Regions from separate parts of the Bradyrhizobium sp. BLXBL-01 genome, predicted to be linked through region 1. Evidence: predicted binding sites of a transcription regulator. Region 1 holds the regulator's gene; each other region holds the start of a gene.

Region 1 (8,076 bases):
ATGGCGCCGATTGCCGCCTCCGTGGAGCGTTCGCGGTCGGTGTCCTCGATCCGCAGCAGCATCTTGCCGCCGTGCTTCTTGGCAAAGAGCCAGTTGAACAGCGCCGTGCGGGCGCCCCCGATATGGAGGAAGCCGGTCGGCGAGGGAGCGAAGCGCGTGACGACGGAATCGGACATTCTTGGCAGGGCCTATGCATTGGAGGCGGTGGTGTATAGCAGGAACGGGACATAACTAAAGGGCGGCGGCGGACCTGACAGGCCTTGCTTAAGCTCTTGGCGCGGCCGCGCGAATTTGGCAGAAGAACCGCTGATTTCCCTACAGGATTTTCGTAATGACAGAACCGGTGGCAGCTGAGGTTGGGCGCGATTTCATTCGTGACATCATCCAGGCCGACCTCGACCAGGGCAAATACAAGGAGATCGTGACCCGGTTCCCGCCGGAGCCGAACGGCTATTTGCACATCGGCCACGCCAAGTCGATCGCACTCAACTTCGGCATCGCCCAGGAGTTTCCGGGCCGCTGCCACCTGCGCTTCGACGACACCAATCCGGTCAAGGAAGAGCAGGAATATATCGATTCCATCCAGGCCGACGTGCGCTGGCTCGGCTTCGACTGGGGCAAGAACCTGTTTTTCGCCTCGGACTATTTCGACCGCCTGTATGAATGGGCGGAGCAGCTGATCCGCGACGGCCTCGCTTATGTCGATGACCAGACCCAGGAGGAGATCCGCCTCTCGCGCGGCACGCTGACCGAGCCCGGCAAGAACTCGCCGTTCCGCGACCGCTCGGTGGAGGAGAATCTCGACCTGTTCCGCCGCATGAAGGCCGGCGAATTCCCCAACGGCGCGCGTGTGCTGCGGGCCAAGATCGACATGGCCGCGGGCAACATCAACCTGCGCGACCCCGTGCTGTACCGCATCCTGCATGCGCACCATCCGCGCACCGGCAACGCATGGTGCATTTATCCGAGCTACGACTATGCCCACGGCCAGTCGGACGCGATTGAAGGCATCACGCATTCGATCTGCACGCTGGAGTTCGAGGACCACCGGCCGCTCTACGACTGGTTCATCGAGAAGCTGCCGGTGCCGTCCAAGCCGCACCAGTACGAGTTTGCGCGCCTCAACCTGACCTACACGCTGCTGTCCAAGCGCGTGCTGACGCAGCTCGTCCGCGAGGGTCATGTCGCCGGCTGGGACGATCCGCGCATGCCGACCATGGCGGGCATGCGCCGCCGCGGCGTGCCGCCGGCCGCATTGCGCGAATTCGTCAAGCGCATCGGCGTCGCCAAGGCAAACAGCGTCGTCGATGTCGGCATGCTGGAGTTCTGCATCCGCGAGGAGCTGAACCGCACGGCGCAGCGGCGCATGGCAGTCTTGAGGCCGCTCAAGGTCGTGATCGAGAATTATCCGGAAGAACAGACCGAGGAGCTCGAGGCGATCAATCATCCGGACGACGCTAGCGCCGGCACGCGGAAGATCACGTTCGGCCGCGAGCTCTATATCGAGCAGGACGATTTCATGGAGAACCCGCCGAAGAAGTTCTTCCGCCTGTCGCCGGGCAACGAGGTGCGGCTGCGTTACGCCTATTTCGTCAAGTGCACCGGCGTGATCAAGAACGACCAGGGCGAGGTGGTGGAGCTGCGCTGCACCTATGATCCCGCGACCAAGGGCGGCAACGCGCCCGACGGCCGCAAGGTCAAGGCGACCATGCACTGGCTGCCGGCGGCGACGTCCAAGCCGGCGGAGATCCGCATCTACAACCAGCTGTTCGCCAATCCGAGTCCGGACGCCTCGAATTTCGCGGCCGATCTCAACCCGAACTCGCTCGAGATCCTCGCCGATGCGCGGGTCGAGGCGTCCGTTGCCGAGAGCAATTCGACCGAGCCGATGCAGTTCGAGCGCCAGGGCTATTTCGTCCGCGACAAGGACTCGACGCCGGGCAAGCCGGTGTTCTCGCGCACGATCGGCTTGCGCGATACGTTCGCCAAGGAAGTCGCGAAGGGCTGAGGCGAGGGCATGAGCAGCGAAGCCGACGCCATCGTTTCCGCCATCATCGCGAAATGGTGCGCCGGCTTCGCGACGCTCGATGCGGCCGCGCTGTCCTCGCTCTATGCGAGGAACGCGTTCTTCTTCGGCTCGAACCCAAAACTCTATCGGGGCAGGGACGGCGTTGCCGATTATTTCAACGGCCTGCCGCGCTGGCGCAGGCCGAGCGCGACCTTCTCCGACGTGTACGCCGCGCAGGCCGGCCCTGACCTGATCAACATGGCCGCGATCATCACGTTCGATCTCGCCGGCGAGCGGGACGACCTCGTCGTCAAGATGAGCTGGGTCATCATCCGCGAGGAAGGCGACTGGAAGATCGTCAATCACCACGCCTCGTCGCAGGCGCCGCTGATTTAACGGTCGTTCCATCAGTGTCGTCATTCCGGGGCGCGCCACTCGGCGCGAGCCCGGAATCCATACTCACGATGGTGGTTATGGAATCTCAGATGCGCAATTGCGCATCATAGCTCGCGACTCCGTCGCGCCCCGGAATGACGATTGAAACGAACGCGCGCCTGCCGCGTTGGCCGCGATCCCAACCAAGGATCCCGCCATGCAGAACATCGCAGAGCATATGGAAGTCATCGGCGCCGACGGTGTCCATGTCGGCACCGTCGACAGGGTAGAGGGCAACCGCATCAAGCTGACCAGGAAGGACAGCGGCGAGGGCAGCCACAAGGGCCACCATCATTTCATCGACAAGGGCCTCGTTGCCGATGTTGAAGGCAACAAGGTGCGGCTGTCCGCCAAGGCGGACGTCGCCGTGACGATGGAAGAGGAAAAGTAGGGCGCTCCGTCGCCCGTTCCCGATCTGTACCGCTATTCGCGCAGCCGCACGGTCCGGTAGCCTCCGCACCCGTCGCGTATCGCAAGGTGCAGGGGAATGGCGGAGCCGGGGCGGCCAGGACGCTCCCAGGGAGTTGCCGGGACGTGGCCGGTCGGCCGCGCCGCCCCGGCCGGCGGCTTTGCGCCGGCGGGGTTTGGCATCTGGCCGGCCATCGTCGAAATGCTGCGCCAGTGGGCGCGCGCCGAGGCCGGGCCAGGCCGGCTGTTGCCGTGGGTGCCCGTCGCCTTTGGCGGCGGCATCGCGCTTTATTTCGCCGCCGATCATGAGCCGGTGCTGTGGGTGGTTGCCGCGACGGCCATCGCGCTGATGCTCGGCGCGGTGTTGCTCCGGCGGAGCCGGCTGTTTGCTCCTGCCATCATGATCGCGGCGGTCGCCGCCGGATTTGCCATGGCGACCTGGAAGACGGCGCGCGTCGCCCATCCCGTGCTCGCCAAGCCGCTTTATTCGGTGTCGCTGTCGGGCTTCGTGGAAGCGCGCGACATTCGCGAGCGTACCGATCGCTTCGTGCTGCGCGTCAGCGCGATGGAGGCGCAGCGCGGCGACGTCAAGCTCGAGCGCGTCCGCCTCTCGGTGCGCAAGGGCACGGCGCCCGAAGTCGGCAGCTTCGTGCAATTGAAGGCGCGGCTGCTGCCGCCGATCTCGCCGGTGCGGCCCGGCAGCTATGATTTCTCGCGCGACATGTTCTTCCAGAGCATCGGTGCCTCCGGCTTCGTGATGGGCGCGATCACGGCGTCCAGGCCGCCGGATGCCGGCGGCCTGCGGCTGCGCTACGCCGCCTTCATGCAGGGCCTGCGCGATGCAATCGACGCGCGCATCCGCGCAACGCTCGAAGGCGACAACCGGGCGATCGCAACGGCGCTGCTCACGGGGCGGCGCGATGCGATTACCGCGCCGGTCAACGATGCCATGTTCGTCTCGGGGCTCGGCCATGTGCTGTCGATCTCCGGCTATCACATGGCGGTCGTCGCCGGCGTGGTCTTCTTCGCGGTGCGCGCGCTGCTGGCCTTGATCCCGGGGCTGGCGGCCGGCTTTGCCATCAAGAAATGGTCGGCGGCCGCTGCGCTGGTCGCGGCGGCGTTCTACCTGTTGCTGTCGGGCGCGGAGGTCGCGACGCAACGATCGTTTTTCATGACGGCGGTGGTGCTGATCGCCGTCATGGTCGACCGCCGCGCCATCACCTTCCGCACGCTGGCGGTGGCGGCGCTGATCGTGCTCGCGGTCGCGCCCGAGGCGCTGGTGCATCCGAGCTTCCAGATGTCATTTGCGGCAACGCTCGGGCTGGTGGCGCTGGTGCAGATCGGCATGCCGAACCTGCTTGCCTCACCCGATCATTCCGCGACGGCGCGGATCGCGCTGTGGGGCGGCCGCGAGATCGCGATGCTGTTCCTGGCCTCGCTGATCGCGGGGCTCGCGACCACGCCATACGCCGCCTTCCACTTCCATCGCGTGACGCCATACGGCGTGCTCGCCAATCTCGGCGCCATGCCGGTGGTGTCGGCGCTGGTGATGCCGGCCGGGCTGTTGGGGCTGCTCGCGGCCCCCTTCGGGCTCGACGGCGTGTTCTGGTGGTTGATGGGAATCGGCATCGAGTGGATGGTCCTGGTCGCGCGCTGGGTGGCGGCCCTGCCGGGCGCCGTCGGCCGCATTCCGGCGTTCGGGATCGCGCCGCTGATCGCGGCGAGCCTCGGGCTCATCGTGATGGGCCTGTTGCGCACGCCCTTGCGCTGGTCCGGCGCCCTGGTGCTGCTGGCGGCGATCCTCTGGGGGCTGTCGATGCGCCAGCCTGATGTCCTGATTGCCGGGGATGGCGCGAGCGTCGCGGTCCGGGGCGGGGATGGGCGCTTGCAAGTGATCCGCGCCAGCAAGGACAGCTTCCTGCTGAAGGAGTGGCTGGCCGCCGATGCCGATCCGCGTGATGCCGGCAACGCCTCGTTGGCGAGCAGCGTGTCATGTGACGAGTCCGGTTGCGTGGCGCCGCTCGCGGACGGACGGCTGATCGCGTTGGCGACGCGCATCGACGCGCTGGCCGATGATTGCAGCCGCGCCGCGTTGGTGGTGACGGCGCGGCCCGCGCCGCCCGATTGCGCGGCGATGGTGGTCGATCGGGCGCGTCTTGCCAGTCAGGGCGCGCTGGCTCTGACGCGAAGCGCAGAGGGTTTTTCGGTGCAGGCGGTGAGGGCGAGAGGGGCAAGCCGTCCTTGGCTGCCGGCCGGCGCCGGCGAGGGGGATTTCGACGGCAGCCTCGTGCCGAAGACGGCCGTGCCTCGCAACCGGGACGCAACGCCATCGGAGGCCGACTTGCAGGCCGACGATTGAAGATCAATGCGGGGAAAAACCGGTCCGACGGGATCCCGCAGGACGCAAACCATACCATCTCGCCGGCCGCGGCCGGCGATGGCATTTGAATTTGGCCCTCGACTTTTCGGTCGGGGCCGACCGCGTCAGCCGATCGGCAGGCGCGTGATCGTGGGCCGCGTGTCGGCGACGATCTGCGGCTTGTGCTCGCGCTCGATGGCTTGCTGCGTCACCGGCAATTGCAGCACGGTCGCGCGCTGGCCTTCGACGAGCTGCGTCACCAGCACGTACTTGCCGTCCGGAAATTCGATCGCGTCATGATGGCGATCGGGAATGTGCGGGTCGATCTTGCCGAACTTGCCGACGCGGGAGTTGACGGTGCGCGTCCAGATCCAGCGGTTGTCGTAGCGGACGTTATCGGCGAAAGCGAGCTCCGTTCCCGGCAGCAGACAGACCGCGACGGAGAGATCGGCTTCGGAGGCGAAGCCGCGCGTCGAGGTGCCGCGGAAGGTTGTCGTGACGATCGTCTCGCCAACTTCGGCGGGGCGCGTCGCGACGGCATGCAGGCTATAGTCACACATCGGGTGCTCCTCATACTGGGATAGCGACCCGCGTCTCTTTCGAGGCGCAGGCCTCTATCAGAGTGGAAGCCTCCAACGCTCTGCTCGGTTATGGGCAAATCTGCGGCTCGCATCCGCAGCACGCGATCACATTATCTTTCCCGGATTCGATAGGAACAAACCTCGCGTCCTTGCATTTGGCCCGCACTATCGGCGCTGTCGGCACAACTCTACCGGCGGAGCGAAATGGCCGCGTGTCCGCATGGGCGAGTGTCGCGCGGGAAGAGGCGCCGAACAGTCAGCGCAGAACCAGAAAGACCATCCAGCCGGAGCGGACAAGTATCCGCTCCAATCTTGGATCGACGATCGAAGCGCGCGTAGCGCTTACTTCCGGTATCAGTACTTCCGGTAAAGCCCGATCAGCTTGCCCTGGATCTTCACGCGGTTCGGCGGAAGAATGCGGACCTCGTAGGCGGCATTGGCGGGCTCGAGCGCGATCGAGGCGCCGCGGCGGCGGAAGCGCTTGAGCGTGGCCTCCTCGTCGTCGATCAGCGCCACCACAATGTCGCCGGTATTGGCGGTCTCGTTGCGCTGGATCAGCGCCATGTCGCCGTCGAGGATGCCGGCCTCGACCATCGAATCGCCGCGCACCTCGAGCGCGTAGTGCTCGCCGGAGCCGAGCATGTCCGGCGGGACGCTGATGGTGTGGCTGCGGGTCTGCAGCGCCTCGATCGGCGTGCCGGCCGCGATGCGGCCCATCACGGGCACCGCGACGGGGCGCTCGCCCTCATCCGCGGGCGGGCTGGAGCTCGCGCGCACCTTGCCGAGATTGCCCTCGATGACGCTCGGGGTGAAGCCGCGGCGATTGCCGGCTGCGGCCTGGAGCTCGGGCAGCTTGATCACCTCGATGGCACGGGCGCGGTTGGGCAGGCGGCGAATGAAGCCGCGCTCCTCAAGCGCAGTGATCAGGCGATGAATGCCTGACTTCGAGCGCAGGTCGAGCGCATCCTTCATCTCGTCGAAGGACGGCGGCACGCCGCTTTCCTTCAGACGTTCGCTGATGAACCGCAGAAGCTCGTATTGTTTGCGCGTCAACATCTCGACCAAAGTCCCCCGGTTGATGTCGTTCGATTCCGAGACGATGAAGTCGGCAATAAGCCGCTACATCCTCGAAACAAATCATGAACGGACACTATATGTTCGATATGTGTTCCGCAACTGCTTAATTTATGGTGAACGCGGCCGAACTCGCGGAATGCGTGTGGCTCAGCAGCTCAGACGGGCAGCCGCAGCACCTCGCAAGGTGTGCCGGCCTCGGCCTTCGGCGCGAACGGTGCGCGCACGAGAAGTACCTGTGCCGCAGAGAGATTCGCAAGCAGGGAGGAGTCCTGATGGCTGACGGGAAGGGCGACGCGCGTGCCGTCGTCGCGCACCTCCAGCCGCGCACGCAGATAATCCTCGCGCTGATCGTTGGCGCCGAGGTCGCGGCCCAGCACGGCGCGCTCGCGCTGATGATGAATCACTGAACCGCCCGACAGGGCCCGAATCAAGGGCACCATGAACAGGAAGGCGCACACGTATGACGACACGGGATTGCCGGGCAGGCCGATCACGCGCATCGCGCCGAGGCGACCATGCATCATCGGCTTGCCGGGCCGGATCGCGATCTTCCAGAACGCCATCTCGATGCCTTCGCCCTTGAGCGCCTGCTGGACCAGATCGTGGTCGCCGACCGACGCACCGCCGGTCGTGACCAGGATGTCGGCACCGCTCTCGCGCGCGCGGCGGATGCCGGCGGACGTGGACTCCAGCGTATCGGCGGCAATTCCGAGGTCGATGGTCTCGGCGCCCTCGCTGCGGGCAAGGGCGTGCAGGGCATAGCCATTGGAATAGACGATCTGACCGGGACCAGGCGCGGTGCCCGGCATGACCAGCTCGTCGCCGGTGGCGAGAATCGCGACCCTCGGGCGGCGGATAACGCCGAGATAAGGATGATTCATTCCGGCGGCGAGGGCGAGATCGCGCTCGGTGAGACGGATTCCCTTGCGCAGCAGCACGTCGCCTTCGCGGAAGTCGACGCCCGCAGGGCGGATGTGCCGGCCACAAATTGCGGCTTCCTTGATCGTGACATGCTTGCCGTCGGCAATTGTGTCCTCCTGGATCACGACGGCATCGGCGCCGTCGGGAACGACGCCGCCGGTGAAGATCCGCACGGCTTCGCCGGGGCCGACCCTTCCCGCGAACGGCCGACCCGCCGCGACCTCACCGACGACGGTCAGCCTGGACTCGATGGCCGCGTCGGACGCGCGCACGGCATAGCCGTCCAT
Region 2 (8,076 bases), 2.8 Mb from region 1:
GGTGCCCATCGCATTGTGCACGCCCTTGATGCGCGGCACGTTGACGAACCCGGCCGCGCAGCCGATCAGCGCGCCGCCGGGGAAGCTCAGCTTCGGCACCGACTGATAGCCGCCCTCGGTGATCGCGCGCGCGCCGTAAGCCAGGCGCTTGCCGCCTTCGAAGGTGGCGCGGATCGTGGGATGGGTCTTGAAGCGTTGGAATTCGTCGAACGGGGATAGATAGGGATCGTCGTAGTTTAGATGCACGACGAAGCCGACCGCGACGAGATTGTCGTCGTAGTGATAAAGGAAGGAGCCGCCACCGGTCTTGAGGTCAAGCGGCCAGCCGAATGAATGCTGGATCAAGCCCTTCTGGTGCTTGGCGGGATCGATCTGCCAGACCTCCTTGAGTCCGATGCCGAACTTCGGCGGCTCGCTCTTGGCGTCGAGGGCGAATTTGTTGATGAGCTGCTTGGTCAGGCTGCCTCGGGCGCCTTCGGCGAACAGCGTGTACTTGCCGAGCAATTCCATGCCGCGGGTGTAGGAATCCTTCGGCTTGCCATCGCGGCCGATGCCCATGTCGCCGGTGGCGATGCCCTTGACCTTGCCCTCCTCGTCATAGAGCACCTCGGCCGCCGCAAAGCCCGGATAGATCTCGACGCCGAGCGCTTCGGCCTTGCGCGCCAGCCAGCGGCAGACATTGCCGAGCGAGCCGATGTAGCAGTGATGATTGTCCATCAGCGGCGGCATCATGAAATTCGGCAGCTTGATCGCGCCGCCGCCGGTCATCCAGTAGAAGCGATCGTCCTTGACCTGCGTCTTCAGCGGGCAGTCGGCATCCTCGCGCCAGTCCGGGATCAGCTTGTCGAGGCCCGCGGGATCAATGACGGCGCCCGAGAGGATGTGCGCACCAACCTCGGAGCCCTTCTCCACCACGACCACATTGACATCAGCATTGAGCTGCTTCAGCCGGATCGCGGCCGCCAGACCCGACGGGCCGGCGCCGACGATGACGACGTCGAATTCCATGGATTCGCGCGGGGGAAGTTCTTCGGTGCTCATCTGATCTCAGCCCTTGAGACGGTCCTCGGTCGTTTGCGCCCCCTTGTTTCCGATTTTTCCGGGTAGGACAACCTCGGAATCGCGTTCCGCCGGGATGCAAGGCCGCTCAAGGTGATATAAAAGTCAGACTTTCCCATGATCCCCGAACCCGCCCCCACCGTCCGAGAGCTGCTCGCCTTCTATCTGGAGGCCGGTGTCGACTGCGCGCTTGCGGAGGAGCCGATAGACCGCCTGGCGGAAATCGATACGCCGCCACCCAGTCCGCGCGCGGCCCCGCAAGCCGAGGCGCCGCGCCCGGTCGCTGCGCCCGCGGTCATGCGCGGGGAAGCTGCGCCTGCACCGGAGGTCGCCATCGCCTCGGCACGCGAGGCCGCCCGCACCGCGCCGACCCTGGAGGCGCTGCGCGAGCTGATGCAGAGTTTCGAGGGCTGCGCGTTGAAGCACACGGCGACGCGGCTGGTGTTCGCCGACGGCAACCCGCAGGCGCGCATCATGTTCGTCGGCGAGGCGCCCGGCCGCGACGAGGACATCGAGGGACTGCCCTTCGTCGGGCGCAGCGGCAAGCTGCTCGATCTGATGATCGGAGCCATCGGCCTCAACCGCACCACCGCCTACATCGCCAACGTCATTCCCTGGCGGCCGCCCGGCAACCGCACGCCGACGCCGCAGGAGACGCAAATCTGCCTGCCCTTCATCCAGCGCCAGATCGAGTTGGTGAACCCCGACGTGCTGGTGACGCTCGGCAATCCCTCGACGCAGACGTTGCTGGGAACGCGCGAAGGCATCATGCGGACGCGCGGGCGCTGGTTCGACTACGACACCGGCCAGCGGGTGATCCGCGCGCTGCCGACGTTCCACCCGGCCTATCTCTTGCGCTCGCCGGCCTACAAGCGGCTGGCCTGGCAGGACCTGCGATCGATCGCGAAGGCACTGGCGGGGGCGTGAGGGGCCGGTCCCTTCCGTCATTGCGAGGAGCGAAGCGACGAAGCAATCCAGAATCCCTCTGCGGAAAGATTCTGGATTGCTTCGCTACGCTCGCAATGACGACGGAGAGAGCATACGCGGGCGTCACGTCCCCTTCGGCCGCACGATGGCCCAGCCGATGCGCAGGAGCTGCTGGCGGCCGGTCACCAGCCATTCGAAGGCGCGCGGCACTTCCGGCACGATGCCGGGGAAGCGCTTGAGGATCTCCGGCGGCGGGGTGCCGGCGGTGTCGGAGGCGCGCCAGACCACGACGCCGCCGGTCTCGCTGAACTTGGTCGGGTTCATCCACGGCGTACGCGCGGGGTCGGCGTCGATGAACAGATGCGGCCGGCCGGAATGCAGCGCGATCAGGCTGGCGAGCTGGGTTTCGCCGGCGACGGCCCGCAGGCGATGGTTGGTGCGGCGGGCGAAGCTCTCGTCGAAGAAATCAGAGATCGCGCGCGCCGGCATCGAGGTCGCAATTTCGTTGGCGCCCGTCCAGGGCAGGAACAGGATGGCGAGCACGACGCCGGCGGCGGGCGCGGCGACGGCGGCGGCCCAGACCATACGCAGCATCCGCGCGCGACGCATCGCGATGAGATCGCCGGCCGCGACGACCACGGCGAGCCCCGACATGATCAGCACGACGCCGGGGCCGCCGACCACGGAATCGAGCCCCAGCACGCCGGAGATCAGCACCGCGCCGAGCGGCAGAGCGAACGCGAAGAAATAGACGAAGTTGCGCGCGAGCGGCTCGACCGGCGGGCGGTAGATGATCGGCGGCTCCTCGCCCTTGCCGGCGACCACCCCGGTGTTGAGAAAGGTCAGCGCCGGAATCGCTGCCGCCCCGATCACCAGCCCGCCGAACAGCCAGGCCGCATGCAGCGCGCGGACGTTGAGCTCGGCGAGTTGCGGCAAGGCCGGCAGCGTCAGCGTCTCCGCACGCATCAGCCAGACCGCATAGGGCAGCGCCAGCACGGCGACCACGATCAGCGCGAACAGCGGATCGAGCCCGCGCAGCGTCCGGCGACCGCCGGCGGTCGAGACCGCGAAGACGACGATCAGCAGCAGCAGGAAGATCGCGGCGGGCGTCGTCAGCAGCAGGAGGCCGGCTTCGATCGACCAGGCGAACCAGGCATTGCCGCGGCGCTGGCCGATGATCTGCCAGGAGTGCAGCAGCAAGAGCGCCCAGAGCGGCCGCGCCAGGATCAGCGGGCCGAAGTCCAGCGCCGAGGAGGAGAACGCCAGCACCGTCATGGTCAGGAGCACGGCGAGCACCGCCTGCTGCGAGCCGACCACGGCGCGGGAGAGATGATAGAGCGCGATGAATGTCGCGATCTCGCAGAGTTCGGCGAGTACGTAAACACCGAACATGTGGCCGCCGGCGGCGCGATAGGCGATGTCGGCGAGCCAGACCGGCAGCGGCGGGCCGAGATCAGTGCCGACCTGGTATTCCCTGCCGAAGGCCAAGAGGGCCGCGAGGGTGCCGGGCGGGCTGCGGTAGAACACCAGCGCCACGAACAGCCACATAGCGGCCTGCAGCAGCACGGCGATCCACACGATCAGCCGCGGCCGGGCGCGAATGAGCTCGATGACCAGGGAGGTAAACCGCATGCAACGTCCGAAGGTGCAGCCAACCCGTCCAGCCGGCCCTATTCGCTCACCTCTGTTTTGATAAAGGGCGTCACGGGTTGTGGCAACCGCCGCGGATCGTCATGCCCGGGCTTGTCCCGCCTGCGCGGCCATGACGCGCGGATGCCGTCGGAGGATCAGCTAGAGATTTACGGAGGCGTCGATCTCGACGCTCGCCTCGACGTGCACCTCGACCTCGGTCACCGAGAACAGGTCCTGCACCGGCTCGACGGTCCAGGGCATGTGCTTGGCGCGGGCGGCGGCAACGGGGGCGAAGAAGCTGCGGTGGTGGATGGAGGGGCCGAGGCGATCGAGCGCGTCGAGATGCTCGGGAACGGCGTAGCCCTTGTGCTGCTCGAAGCCGTAGCCGGGGCAGTCCTGCGCCAGCGCGCACATCAGCCGGTCACGGGTGACCTTGGCGACGATGGAGGCCGCGGCGATCGACAGCACGATACCGTCGCCGCCGATCACCGCCTCGCAATCGCATGCGGTATCGAGCCGGTCGCGGCCGTCGACGAAGACGTGCCTGGGCGCCTCGGGCAGGGCCACCACGGCCCGCTTCAGCGCCCACAGCGAGGCGCGCAGGATGTTGTCGCGGTCGATTCGCGCCGGCGACGCGACGGCGACCGAGACCTGCGCGGTGGCGCAGATCTTGTCGAACAGCTTTTCGCGCTCCTCGGCGGTCAGGCGCTTGGAATCGTCGATGCCGCGCGGAATGCGGTCGGGGTCGAGAATCACCGCGGCGGCCACCACCGGACCTGCCAGCGGGCCGCGGCCGGCCTCGTCGCAGCCCGCGACCGGCCAGACGCCGCGCTTGATCAGCGCGCGCTCGCGGCGGAAGCTGGGGGGAGCGACGGCGATGATGCCTTTCTTGCCGGGGGCAGCAACCTTCGCAGCATTGGCTGCAGGCGTCTTGGCTGCAGCCGTCTTGGCCACAGGCGCTTTCGCCGCCTTGTCAGGCGCAGCCTTGTTCGCGGCCTGCTTCTTGGGCGCGTCTTTGGCTGGGGTTTTGGCGACCTTGTCCCGAATCATGGCCGGGATCGTGCGCCAGGGGGCTTCGCCAGCGCAACCGGGAACCCAGGATATTCCCGTTATTCAGGCCGGCCGCCCTACGCCCACCGCCAATCAGAACAGGCTGAGCTGATCGCCGTTCCGCTTCGGCCGCGCAAAGTGGTCCGTCGTCAGCTTGGAGCGCCGCTTGTTGAGGCCGAGCCTGTCGCAGGCGATCTCGAAGCGGCGGCCGATGGTCCAGGCCATCGGTCCCGTGCCCTTCATCCGTTCGCCCCATTTGGCGTCGTAGTCGCGCCCGCCCCGCATGTCGCGGATCAGGGTGAAGACGTGGCGATAGCGGTCCGGATAGTTCGCCATCAGCCATTCGCGGAAGAGATCGCGCACCTCCAGCGGCAGCCGCAGCAGCACATAGGCGGCTTCCTTGACGCCGGCATGGACCGCGGCATCGAGGATGCGCTCGATCTCGGAATCGTTCAGTGCAGGGATCACGGGCGCGACCATCACCGTGGTGGGGATGCCGGCCTCCGAGAGCTGCTTGAGCGCCTCCAGCCGCTTCGGCGGCGTCGAGGCCCGCGGCTCCATGGTGCGCGCCAGCTTCGGATCGAGCGAGGTGACCGAGATCGCGACCTTGGCGAGGTTGCGCTTGGCCATCCGCTGGAGAATGTCGATGTCGCGGAGCACCAGCGCCGACTTGGTGACGATGCCGACGGGATGCCCGGCGCCCTCCAGCACTTCCAAAATGCCGCGCATGATTTTGCGCTCGCGCTCGATCGGCTGGTAGGGATCGGTGTTGGTGCCGATCGCGATCATCCGCGGCTCGTAGCCGGGGGCCGCAAGCTCTTTCTCGAGCAGCAAAGGAGCATCGGGCTTGGCGAACAGCTTCGACTCGAAGTCGAGCCCGGGCGACAGGCCGAGATAGGCGTGGGTCGGCCGCGCGAAGCAATAGACGCAGCCGTGCTCGCAGCCGCGATACGGATTGATCGATCGGTCGAAGCCGATGTCGGGGGAATCGTTACGGGTGATCACCTTGCGCGAGGTGTCGATGGCGACCGTGGTCTTGAACGGCGGCAGCTCGTCCAGGCTCTGCCAGCCGTCATCGAAAGCGACGCGCGCCTCGGCCTCAAAGCGGCCGCTGGCGTTGGATTGAGCGCCCCGCCCTCGCCTGCGCGCGCGGTCGATGGCGACGCCAAGCTCGGGGAAATCTGAAGGCGCACCCGCCGGCTCGGAGGGCGCCGTGACCGGCGGGTGCTTGAGAGCATGAGAGGATGCTGGACTCATGCAGCCAAGATAGCACGACATAGGAACAAATCAAGAACACAAACAAAAATCGTGAAAACAACCCCATGCACAGTAGAGCTGCCCAAACTTCGCGCGTCCGCCTTTGACCTCACGCAACACGGCCGTCACGCCCATCCCGTTTCATGCCCGACGGATCGATCACCGCGGAACCGGGTTGGTGACGATCGCGAAGTGAAGGTCGGCAGGAACATGACAATCCAACAAAAAACGGCCGAAGCGAGCAGCGACCTCGATCTGCTCGATCGCTATTGGCGCGCCGCCAACTACCTCTCGGTCGGGCAAATCTACCTGCTCGACAATCCGCTGCTGCGCGAGCCGCTGCGGCCCGAGCACATCAAGCCGCGTCTGCTCGGACATTGGGGCACCACGCCGGGCCTGAATTTCATCTATGCCCATCTCAACCGCGTCATCCGCGCGCTCGACGTCAGCGTGATCTATGTCTGTGGTCCCGGCCATGGCGGCCCCGGCATGGTCGCCAACACCTATCTCGAAGGCAGCTACAGCGAGATCTATCCTAGCATCGCGCGCTATGCGGACGGATTGCGCAAGCTGTTCAGACAGTTCTCCTTCCCCGGCGGCATCCCGAGCCACGCCGCGCCGGAAACGCCGGGCTCCATCCACGAAGGCGGCGAGCTCGGCTATGCGCTTGTGCACGCCTATGGCGCGGCATTCGACAACCCGGACTTGATCGTCGCCTGCGTGGTCGGCGACGGCGAGGCCGAAACCGGGCCGCTCGCTGCGTCCTGGCACTCCAACAAGTTCCTGAACCCCGCCCATGACGGCGCAGTGCTGCCGATCCTGCATCTCAACGGCTACAAGATCGCCAACCCCACCGTGCTCGGACGCATGCAAGACGCGGAGATCCGCGACCTCTTCCGCGGGCTCGGCCACGAGCCGCTGTTCGTCAGCGGCGACGATCCCAAATTGATGCACCGGGCCATGGCCGATGCGCTGGACGTCGCGTTCGCCAGCATCCGCTCGATCCAGCAACATGCCCGCGACGGCCGCACGCGCGTCGAGCGGCCGCGCTGGCCGATGATCGTGCTGCGCAGCCCGAAGGGCTGGACCGGCCCGAAGGAGGTCGACGGCAAGAAGGTCGAGGGTTTTTGGCGTGCCCATCAGGTGCCAGTCGCAGGCTGCCGCGAGAACCCGGCGCATCTCAAGGTGCTCGAAGACTGGATGCGCAGCTACGAGCCGGAAAAACTGTTCGACGAAGGCGGCGCGCTCATTGCCGAGCTTCAGGCGCTCGCGCCGGAAGGGACGAGGCGGATGGGCGCCAATCCACATGCCAATGGCGGCGTGTTGAAGAAGGAGCTGAAGCTGCCGGACTTCCGCAGCTTCGCGATCGAGGTGCCGCAACCCGGCGAGGTCGTGGCGGAAGCGACGCGCGAGCTCGGCAAATTCCTGCGCGACGTCGTTCGCCTCAACGCCCAGCATCGAAACTTCCGCATCATGGGCCCGGACGAGACGGCATCGAACCGGCTCGACGCCGTGTTCGAAGCCACCGAACGCGTCTGGATGGAGCCGACCGAGCCTTACGACGTGCACCTCGCGCAGGACGGCCGCGTAATGGAGGTGCTGAGCGAGCATCTCTGCCAGGGCTGGCTGGAGGGCTACCTGCTCACGGGACGGCACGGCTTCTTCTCCTGCTACGAGGCCTTCATCCACATCGTGGATTCCATGTTCAACCAGCATGCCAAATGGCTGAAGGTGACGCGCGAGCTGCCGTGGCGGCGTCCGATCGCCTCGCTCAATTATCTCCTGACCTCGCATGTCTGGCGCCAGGACCATAACGGCTTCAGCCATCAGGACCCCGGTTTCGTCGATCTCGTCGCCAACAAGAAGGCGGACATCGTCCGCATCTACTTTCCGCCGGACGCCAATACGCTGTTGTGGATCGCCGATCATGCCTTGCGCACCTACAACCGCGTCAACGTGATCGTCGCCGGCAAGCAGCCGGCGCCGCAATGGCTCTCGATGCAGGACGCCGCGACGCATTGCGCTGCCGGCATCGGCATCTGGACCTGGGCGGGAACGGAGGACGGCAAGGGCGAGCCCGACGTGGTGATGGCCTGCGCCGGCGACGTGCCGACGCTGGAGACGCTCGCCGCCGTCGACCTGTTGCGCAAG
Region 3 (8,076 bases), 3.1 Mb from region 1:
TGCGGCGCGCGCGGCTTTGCGCCGACCGGCTTCGGTGCCGTGGACATGTCGAGCGGCGGCAAGACGCTGCGCTTTGCCGTGCCGTGAACGAGAGACTTGTGATGAGCCCACCCCGCAGCTTCAGCCATGTCGATACCTGGGTGTTCGACCTCGACAACACGCTCTATCCGCATCACGTCAATCTGTGGCAGCAGGTCGATGCGCGGATCGGGGAGTTCGTCTGCAATTGGCTGAATGTCGGGCCGGAGGAAGCGCGGGCGATCCAGAAAGACTATTACCGGCGCTTCGGCACCACGATGCGCGGCATGATGACTCTGCATGGCGTTCGCGCCGACGACTATCTCGCCTATGTCCACAAGATCGACCACTCGCCGCTGGAGCCGAACCAAGCGCTCGGTACGGCCATCGCAAAGCTGCCGGGGCGAAAACTGATCCTGACCAACGGATCGGTCGACCATGTCGATGCCGTGCTGGCGCGGCTCGGCTTCGCCGGCCATTTCGACGGCGTGTTCGACATCATCGCCGCCGAGTTCGAGCCGAAACCGGCGGAGCAGACCTACCGCAAGTTCCTGAGGGATCATGCGGTCGATCCGACCCGCGCCGCCATGTTCGAGGATCTCGCCCGCAACCTCACCGTCCCCTACCGGCTCGGCATGACCACCGTGCTGGTGGTGCCCGACGGCACCAAAGAGGTGGTGCGCGAGGATTGGGAGCTGGAAGGCCGCGACGCCGCCCATGTCGACCACGTCACGGATGATCTGGCGGGGTTTCTGGCGGGGCTGTCACCACAATAACCGCTGTCGTCCCGGGGCGCGAAGCGAGCCCGGGACCCATAGCCACAGGAGTGATTGTGGCCCGAGATCGATAACTCCGAGTCCTCGCCAAACGAATTCCTGTGGTTATGGGTCCCGGGCTCGCGCTTCGCGCGCCCGGGACGACGGTGGAGTATGCCTTGACTCTGCCCCTTCAAATCCCGAAAAAGCGCTCCAATTCCCCGCGAAACCACGCGCTCCCCAGAGGAAATCACGATGTCCCTTGCAACCCTCGAATCCACCATCAACAGCGCCTTCGAGGCGCGTGACGGCATCTCGACCTCGACCAAGGGCGAGGTGCGCGAGGCCGTGGACCAGGCGCTGGAGACGCTCGACAAGGGCGAGGCCCGCGTCGCCGAGCGCGGCGCTGACGGCAAGTGGAAGGTCAATCAATGGCTGAAGAAGGCGGTGCTGCTGTCGTTCCGCCTCAACGACATGGACGTCATTGGCGGCGGCCCCGGCAAGGCAAGCTGGTGGGACAAGGTGCCCTCGAAGTTCGAAGGCTGGGGCCCGAACCGCTTTCGCGATGCCGGTTTTCGCGCGGTGCCGGGCGCGGTGGTGCGCCGCTCAGCCTTCATCGCCAAGAACGTCGTCTTGATGCCGTCCTTCGTCAATCTCGGCGCCTATGTCGATGAGAGCACGATGGTCGACACCTGGGCCACCGTCGGCTCCTGCGCCCAGATCGGCAAGCGCGTGCACATCTCCGGCGGCGCCGGCATCGGCGGCGTGCTCGAGCCGCTGCAGGCCGAGCCCGTCATCATCGAGGACGATTGCTTCATCGGCGCGCGCTCGGAGGTCGCCGAAGGCGTGATCGTGCGCAAGGGCGCGGTGCTGGCGATGGGTGTGTTCCTGGGTGCCTCGACCAAGATCGTCGACCGCGAGACCGGCGAGGTCTTCATGGGCGAAGTGCCCGAGTACTCCGTGGTGGTGCCCGGCGCATTGCCCGGCAAGCCGATGAAGAACGGCCAGATCGGCCCGAGCACCGCCTGCGCCGTCATCGTCAAGCGCGTCGACGAGCGCACGCGCTCCAAGACCAGCATCAACGAGCTGCTGCGGGATTGATGCAAGGCGAGTAGCGAATGGCCAGTGGCGAATAGGGCGCGCGCCCTACGCGATTGGCTATTCACCATCCGCTGCCAGGATCGAACCCACCCTCCCTCTATCGCGACCAATTTCCGGCGGTCCCGTTCCGCCCGGAGCCGTTCGCATGAACTGGACCTGGTACCTCTTCCGCTTCGACGGCCGCATTGGCCGCGCCGAGTTCTGGTACAGCCTGATCTTTGTCCTGTCCGGCATGATCCTGCTGCTCTTGCTCTGCCTGAGCGTCATGTCCGCGCTCGGCAGCGAGGTCAAATCCTTCAATCTGAATGCTGAGGACGTCTTCAAGATCGTCGATCCCGCGGCCTATCGATGGTCGCTGCTGGACGATTTGCCGCTGCTGCTGCTCAAGCTGGCCGCAACCGGATTGATGCTCTGGATCGATCTCGCGATCATGGTGAAGCGCCTGCATGACCGCAACAAGAGCGCATGGTGGCTACTTGCCTATTTCGTGCTGCCGGGCCTCTACAAGCAGTTCGAGGACCGCCTTCCGGACAGCTATTGGATGCTGCCGCTCGCGTTGGCGAGCGTCATCCTCCCCCTCGCCGCTTTCATCGAGACCGGCTTCCTGCGCGGCACCGTAGGGCCCAATCGGTTCGGTCCTGATCCGGCAGCCGAGGGCGATTCCACATCCGCCGCGCCTCCTGCGAAACGCTGGGACCAGAGCCGCGAGATCGAATTTGTCCCGCCCAGCGCTAGCCCACCCGGCGGCATGCATGTTAAGCGGGGCGCATGACCGATGCTCTCTCCATTGCCCGCGATCTGATCCGTTGCCCCTCAGTCACTCCGGCCGATGCCGGCGCGCTCGGGGTGCTCGAAAAAGCCCTGAACGAAGCCGGCTTCACCTGCCACCGCGTGACCTTCAGCGAGCCCGGCACGCCTGACGTCGACAATCTCTATGCGCGGATCGGCACTGAAGGCCCGCACATCACCTTTGCAGGCCACACCGACGTGGTGCCGCCGGGCGATGAGAGCGCCTGGAGCGTCGGCGCCTTCTCCGGAGAGGTGAAGGACGGCGTGCTGCACGGCCGCGGCGCGGTCGACATGAAGGGCGGCATCGCCTGCTCGGTCGCAGCGGTGCTGGAGCATCTGGCCGCCAACGGCGGCAAGCCGCGCGCGGATGGGACAGGCTCGATCTCGTTCCTGATCACCGGCGACGAGGAAGACGTCTCCATCAACGGCACCATCAAGCTGCTCAATTGGGCCGCCGAGCGCGGCGAAAAATTCGATCATTGCGTGCTCGGCGAGCCTTCCAACGTCGAGACGCTCGGCGACACCATCAAGGTCGGCCGGCGCGGCTCGCAATCCGGCACGCTCGTCGTCGACGGCGTGCAAGGCCATGTCGCCTATCCGCACCGCGCCTCCAATCCGGTGCCGGACATTTCGCGGCTGATCGTGGCGATCTCGGACGAGCCGCTCGACCATGGCAGCGCGCAATTCCAGGCCTCCAATCTCGAATTCGTCTCGGTGGATGTCGGCAACAAGGCCTTCAACGTCATTCCCGGCGAGGCCCGCGCGAAATTCAACATCCGCTACAACGACAACCACACCCAGGCGAGCTTGCGCGAATTGGTCGAGACGCGCCTCGCCAAGGCCTGCGGCAACCGCATCAAGGCGCGCATCGTCTGGGAGCCCTCGAACTCGAACGTGTTCGTGACCAAGCCGGGTCCGTTCACCGATCTCGCAGTGTCCGCAATCGAGGAGGTGACGGGCCGCAAACCCGAGCTGTCGACGTCAGGCGGCACGTCGGATGCGCGGTTCATTTCCAGCTATTGCCCCGTGATCGAGTTCGGCCTGGTCGGGCAGACCATGCACCAGGTCAACGAGCGCGTGCCGGTGGCGGATCTGGAAAAGCTGACGAAGGTGTATCGCGGGATTTTGGCAAGGTATTTTGCTTGAGGCACTGTTGCCTCCATAAACACAAGTGTCATCGCCCGGCTTGACCGGGCGATCCAGTATTCCAGAGACGGCAGTGATTGAGTCGAGAGGCCGCGGCGTACTGGATGCCCCGCCTTCGCGGGGCATGGTGGCGAGAGCCCAAACCACCGACGCGCGCGATCAATAATCCACCTTCATCAGATACAGTCCCTCCGGCGGCGCGACGATGCCGCAGGCGGCGCGGTTGCGGGCTGCGAGTGCGGCGGAGAGATCGTCGGCGGTCCAGCGCCCTTCGCCGACCCAGACCAGCGATCCCACCATCGAGCGCACCTGGCTGTGCAGGAACGAGCGTGCCGAGGTGATGATCGTGATCTCGCGGCCATCGCGCAGCACGTCGAGCTGGTCGAGCGTCTTCTCCGGCGATTTGGCCTGGCACTCGGTGTCGCGGAAGGTGGTGAAATCGTGCTTGCCGAGCAGGCGCTGCGCCGCCGCATGCATCGCGCCAGTATCGAGCTTGCGCGGCACGCGCCAGGCGTGGCCGACATCGAGCGCGAGATTGGCGCGGGTGTTGACGATGCGATAGCGGTAGTGGCGCTTGACCGCCGAGAAGCGTGCTTCGAAGGTGTCAGGCACGATCTCGGCCTCGAGCACCGCGATCGGATGCGGACGCAGATGCGCGTTGAGACCGTCGCGAAAACGGCCCGGCGGAAACTGCTTGTCGACGTCGACATGGGCGACCTGACCGCGCGCATGCACGCCGGCATCGGTGCGGCCGGCGCCGTGCACGCGCAAATCCGCTCCGGTCATCGCCTTAACGGCCGCCTCGAGCGCGCCCTGCACCGACGGCAGCGTGTCCTGCACCTGCCAGCCGAAGAACGGCGCGCCGTCATATTCGATGGTGAGCTTGTAGCGGGGCATCGTGTCCAGTTTCGCCGTCATTGCCCGCGAAGGCGGGCAATCCAGTACTCCGTAGCCTATCCGATTGACCGAGAAGCCTCGGCGTACTGGATACCCCGCCTTCGCGGGGTATGACAGTGTCAGGTGAATTTGGATCCCGACCTCAACGGCACGCCGCGCAGGAAGTCTGCGGCCTGCATGCGGGCCTTGCCCTCGCGCTGCAGCTCGATGATGCGGATGGCGCCGTCGCCGCAGGCGACGGTGAGGCGATCGTCGAGCACCTCGCCAGGGGCGCCGGCGCCTTTCGCCAATTCGCAGCGCAGGATTTTTACGCGCGCATTCTCGAGCTCGGCCCAGGCGCCGGGGAACGGCGACAAACCGTGGATGTGGCGCAGCACCGCGCGCGCGGGCTTGCTCCAGTCGATCCGCGCCTCGGCCTTCTCGATCTTGGCGGCGTAAGTGACGCCGTCCTCGCTCTGTGCCTTGAGCTGGAGGCCACCGCGTTCGAGCGCGGCCATGGCGCGCACCATCAGGTCGGCACCGAGGCGCGAGAGGCGATCGTGCAGGTCGAGCGCGGTCATGCTGTCGGTGATCGCGATGCGCTCGGCCATGGCGACGTCGCCGGTGTCGAGACCGACATCCATCTTCATCACCATCACGCCGCTCTCGGCATCGCCGGCCATGATGGCGCGGTTGATCGGCGCGGCGCCGCGCCAGCGCGGCAGCAGCGAAGCGTGCAGATTGTAGCAGCCGAGCTTTGGCGCATCGAGGATCGCCTGCGGCAGGATCATGCCATAGGCGACGACGACGGCGGCATCGGCCTCGAACGCGCGGAACTCCGCCAGCGCCTCCTCGGTCTTCAGCGTCTTCGGCGTCAGCACGGGAATGCCGAGCTTTCGCGCGGCTTCCTCGACCGGCGTCGGCTGCAATTGCAGGCCCCGCCGGCCGCCCGGCTTCGGCGCGCGGGTGTAGACCGCCGCGATGTCATGACCATGCGCGACCAGCTCGAGCAGCGTCGGCACGGAGAAATCGGGCGTGCCCATGAAGATGAGGCGGAGGGGCATCGACGGAGACCCCTACTCCGCCGCGCGCTTGGCGGCTTTCTCGAACTTCTTCATGACGCGGTCGCGCTTGAGCTTCGATAGATAGTCGACGAACAAGACGCCGTTGAGATGGTCGATCTCGTGCTGGATGCAGGTGGCGTAGAGGCCTTCGGCATCCTCCTCATGCACCTTGCCGTCGAGATCGGTGAAGCGCACGCGCACCTTCGCGGGCCGCTCGACCTCCTCGTAATATTCGGGGATCGAGAGGCAGCCTTCCTCGTACACCGACAGCTCCTCGGACGAGGCGATGATCTCGGGGTTGATGAAGACCCGCGGCAGCGGCTTGGTCTCGCCGTTCTCGTCGCGCTTGGCGAGGTCCATGGTGATGAGACGCAAGGGCTGCGCGACCTGGATCGCCGCCAGGCCAATGCCGGGCGCGTCGTACATGGTCTCGAACATGTCGTCGGCAAGCTTGCGGATCTCGGCCGTGACCTTCTCGATCGGCTTGGAGACCAGACGCAGCTGCTTGTCGGGCAGGATAATGATTTCTCTGAGGGCCATGGCCGCGATTTAAGCCGCGCGCCGGATGCGGTCAATGCGGCCAGGAACCCGTTAACCCCTCGCTAACCATAAAACTTCGCCTTTCGTTAACCATAAAAATTAGGGGGTGGTTAACCCCGATCGTTCCCTCTTCGTTCGCGAATATCGGCGAATCGCGTTAGAAGGGCCCATGAACGAGATCATTTTCATGCTGGGCGACTGGCCGGTGCGCACAATCGATGCGCTGATCGGCTTCGGCGCCCTCGTCCTCATCCTGCTGCTGGTCATCGCGGTGGTGATCGCGCGCTCGGGGCGGCGTGGCGCGGAACTCGCCATGGCGCATGCGATCCGGGCCGACGAGCTCGAGGAGCGCCTCAGCCAGGTGCTGCACGCCCAGAGCGAGGCCTCGGGGCGGGTCGACGCCATGACCCAGGCGCTGGCGGGACGTCAGGCCGAGATGGCGCGGGCGGTCAACGAGCGGCTGGATTCGGTGACGCATCGCGTCGGCCAGTCCATGGAAAATTCGACCCGCAACACCATGGAGAGCCTGCGCGCGCTGCATGAACGGCTCGGCATCATCGACAACGCGCACAAGAATCTCACTGATCTCACGACACAGGTGACGACGTTGCGCGACGTGCTCGCCAACAAGCAGTCGCGCGGCGCGTTCGGCCAGGCGCGGATGGAGGCGATTGTCCAGGACGGTCTCCCCAAGGGATCCTACGAGTTCCAGTTCACGCTCTCGACCGGCAAGCGGCCGGACTGCGTCGTGTTCCTGCCCGACCAGCGCCCGCTCTGCATCGATGCAAAATTCCCGCTGGAGGCGATGACGGCGCTGCACGACGCCCGCACCGACGAGGAGCGGCGCGTGGCCACGCAGCGGCTGCGCAGCGACGTCATGAAGCATGTCAGCGACATCGCCGAAAAATATCTCGTCACCGGCGAGACCCAGGAGATGGCGCTGATGTTCGTGCCGTCGGAATCGGTCTACGCCGAGATCCACGACGGCTTCGACGACGTGATCCAGAAGGCCTATCGCGCCCGCGTCGTGCTGGTGTCGCCGTCGCTGCTGATGCTCGCGATCCAGGTGATGCAGCAGATCATGAAGGACGCGCGCATGCGCGATGCCGCCGACCAGATCCGCACCGAGGTGATCAAGCTCGGCGACGATCTCGGCCGCCTGCGCGACCGCGTCCTCAAGCTGCAGAAGCATTTTGCCGACGTGAACGAGGACGTGCGCCAGGTGCTGATCTCCGCCGACAAGATCGAGAAGCGCGCAGGGCGAATCGAGGAGCTCGATTTCAGCAAGAGCGATGCGGGGGAGGGACCGCGGCTGGTGGCGACGGGGGCGGGCGAGTTGTTCCCGCGGAAGCTCCAGGCGGGGGAGTGAGATTGGGGCACACTGTCATGCCCCGCGAAGGCGGGGCATCCAGTACGCCGCGGCGGTTGTGATGGAACCGAGACGCTGGTGGTTACTGGATCGTCCGCCCCAGTGCGCAATTGCGCACAAGGCGGACGATGACGGTGGTGAGATAGTCACATGGGTGCACGCCATTACTACGTCTACATTCTCGCCAGCCGAATTGGCGGCACGCTCTATATCGGCGTGACGAACGATCTCATCCGCCGAGTGGCGCAGCACAAGTTGAAGCCCATCGAAAGCTTCACGGAGAAGTACGACGTCGCCCGACTTGTCTACTTCGAGCAGTTTGACGATCCCGAGAATGCGATCAAGCGGGAGAAGCGGCTGAAGAAGTGGAACAGGGCGTGGAAGGTTCGGTTGATCGAGCAGCATAACCCAAACTGGG

What was found. The regulator LexA, encoded in region 1, represses DNA repair genes until DNA is damaged. The targets are predictions, from matches to a motif close to TGTTCNNNNTGTGTTCNG.
Region 2: ACNJYA_RS31490 (PA0069 family radical SAM protein) is a predicted target of LexA. The motif match lies at 5,947-5,964, and genes of this name have one in related genera.
Region 3: ACNJYA_RS04030 (DNA recombination protein RmuC) is a predicted target of LexA. The motif match lies at 6,411-6,428, and genes of this name have one in related genera.

Annotation. Positions count from the first base shown of each region.
Region 1 is NZ_CP182471.1:3,937,265-3,945,340, forward strand. Features, by position in the region: gene gltX (glutamate--tRNA ligase) at 1-176, opposite strand, end outside; gene ACNJYA_RS18265 (glutamine--tRNA ligase/YqeY domain fusion protein) at 332-2,008, shown strand; gene ACNJYA_RS18270 (YybH family protein) at 2,018-2,404, shown strand; gene ACNJYA_RS18275 (DUF2171 domain-containing protein) at 2,601-2,834, shown strand; gene ACNJYA_RS18280 (ComEC/Rec2 family competence protein) at 2,931-5,210, shown strand; gene ACNJYA_RS18285 (hypothetical protein) at 5,336-5,770, opposite strand; gene lexA (transcriptional repressor LexA) at 6,146-6,847, opposite strand; gene ACNJYA_RS18295 (molybdopterin molybdotransferase MoeA) at 7,024-8,076, opposite strand, start outside.
Region 2 is NZ_CP182471.1:6,778,617-6,786,692, forward strand. Features, by position in the region: gene ACNJYA_RS31470 (electron transfer flavoprotein-ubiquinone oxidoreductase) at 1-1,041, opposite strand, end outside; gene ACNJYA_RS31475 (uracil-DNA glycosylase) at 1,177-1,986, shown strand; gene ACNJYA_RS31480 (glycosyltransferase family 39 protein) at 2,110-3,618, opposite strand; gene ACNJYA_RS31485 (ribonuclease HII) at 3,778-4,668, opposite strand; gene ACNJYA_RS31490 (PA0069 family radical SAM protein) at 4,762-5,925, opposite strand; gene ACNJYA_RS31495 (phosphoketolase family protein) at 6,136-8,076, shown strand, end outside.
Region 3 is NZ_CP182471.1:858,139-866,214, reverse strand. Features, by position in the region: gene ACNJYA_RS04070 (DUF1036 domain-containing protein) at 1-87, shown strand, start outside; gene ACNJYA_RS04065 (pyrimidine 5'-nucleotidase) at 102-794, shown strand; gene dapD (2,3,4,5-tetrahydropyridine-2,6-dicarboxylate N-succinyltransferase) at 1,029-1,874, shown strand; gene ACNJYA_RS04055 (DUF805 domain-containing protein) at 2,020-2,646, shown strand; gene dapE (succinyl-diaminopimelate desuccinylase) at 2,643-3,809, shown strand; gene truA (tRNA pseudouridine(38-40) synthase TruA) at 3,969-4,706, opposite strand; gene fmt (methionyl-tRNA formyltransferase) at 4,826-5,749, opposite strand; gene def (peptide deformylase) at 5,762-6,289, opposite strand; gene ACNJYA_RS04030 (DNA recombination protein RmuC) at 6,459-7,658, shown strand; gene ACNJYA_RS04025 (GIY-YIG nuclease family protein) at 7,809-8,076, shown strand, end outside.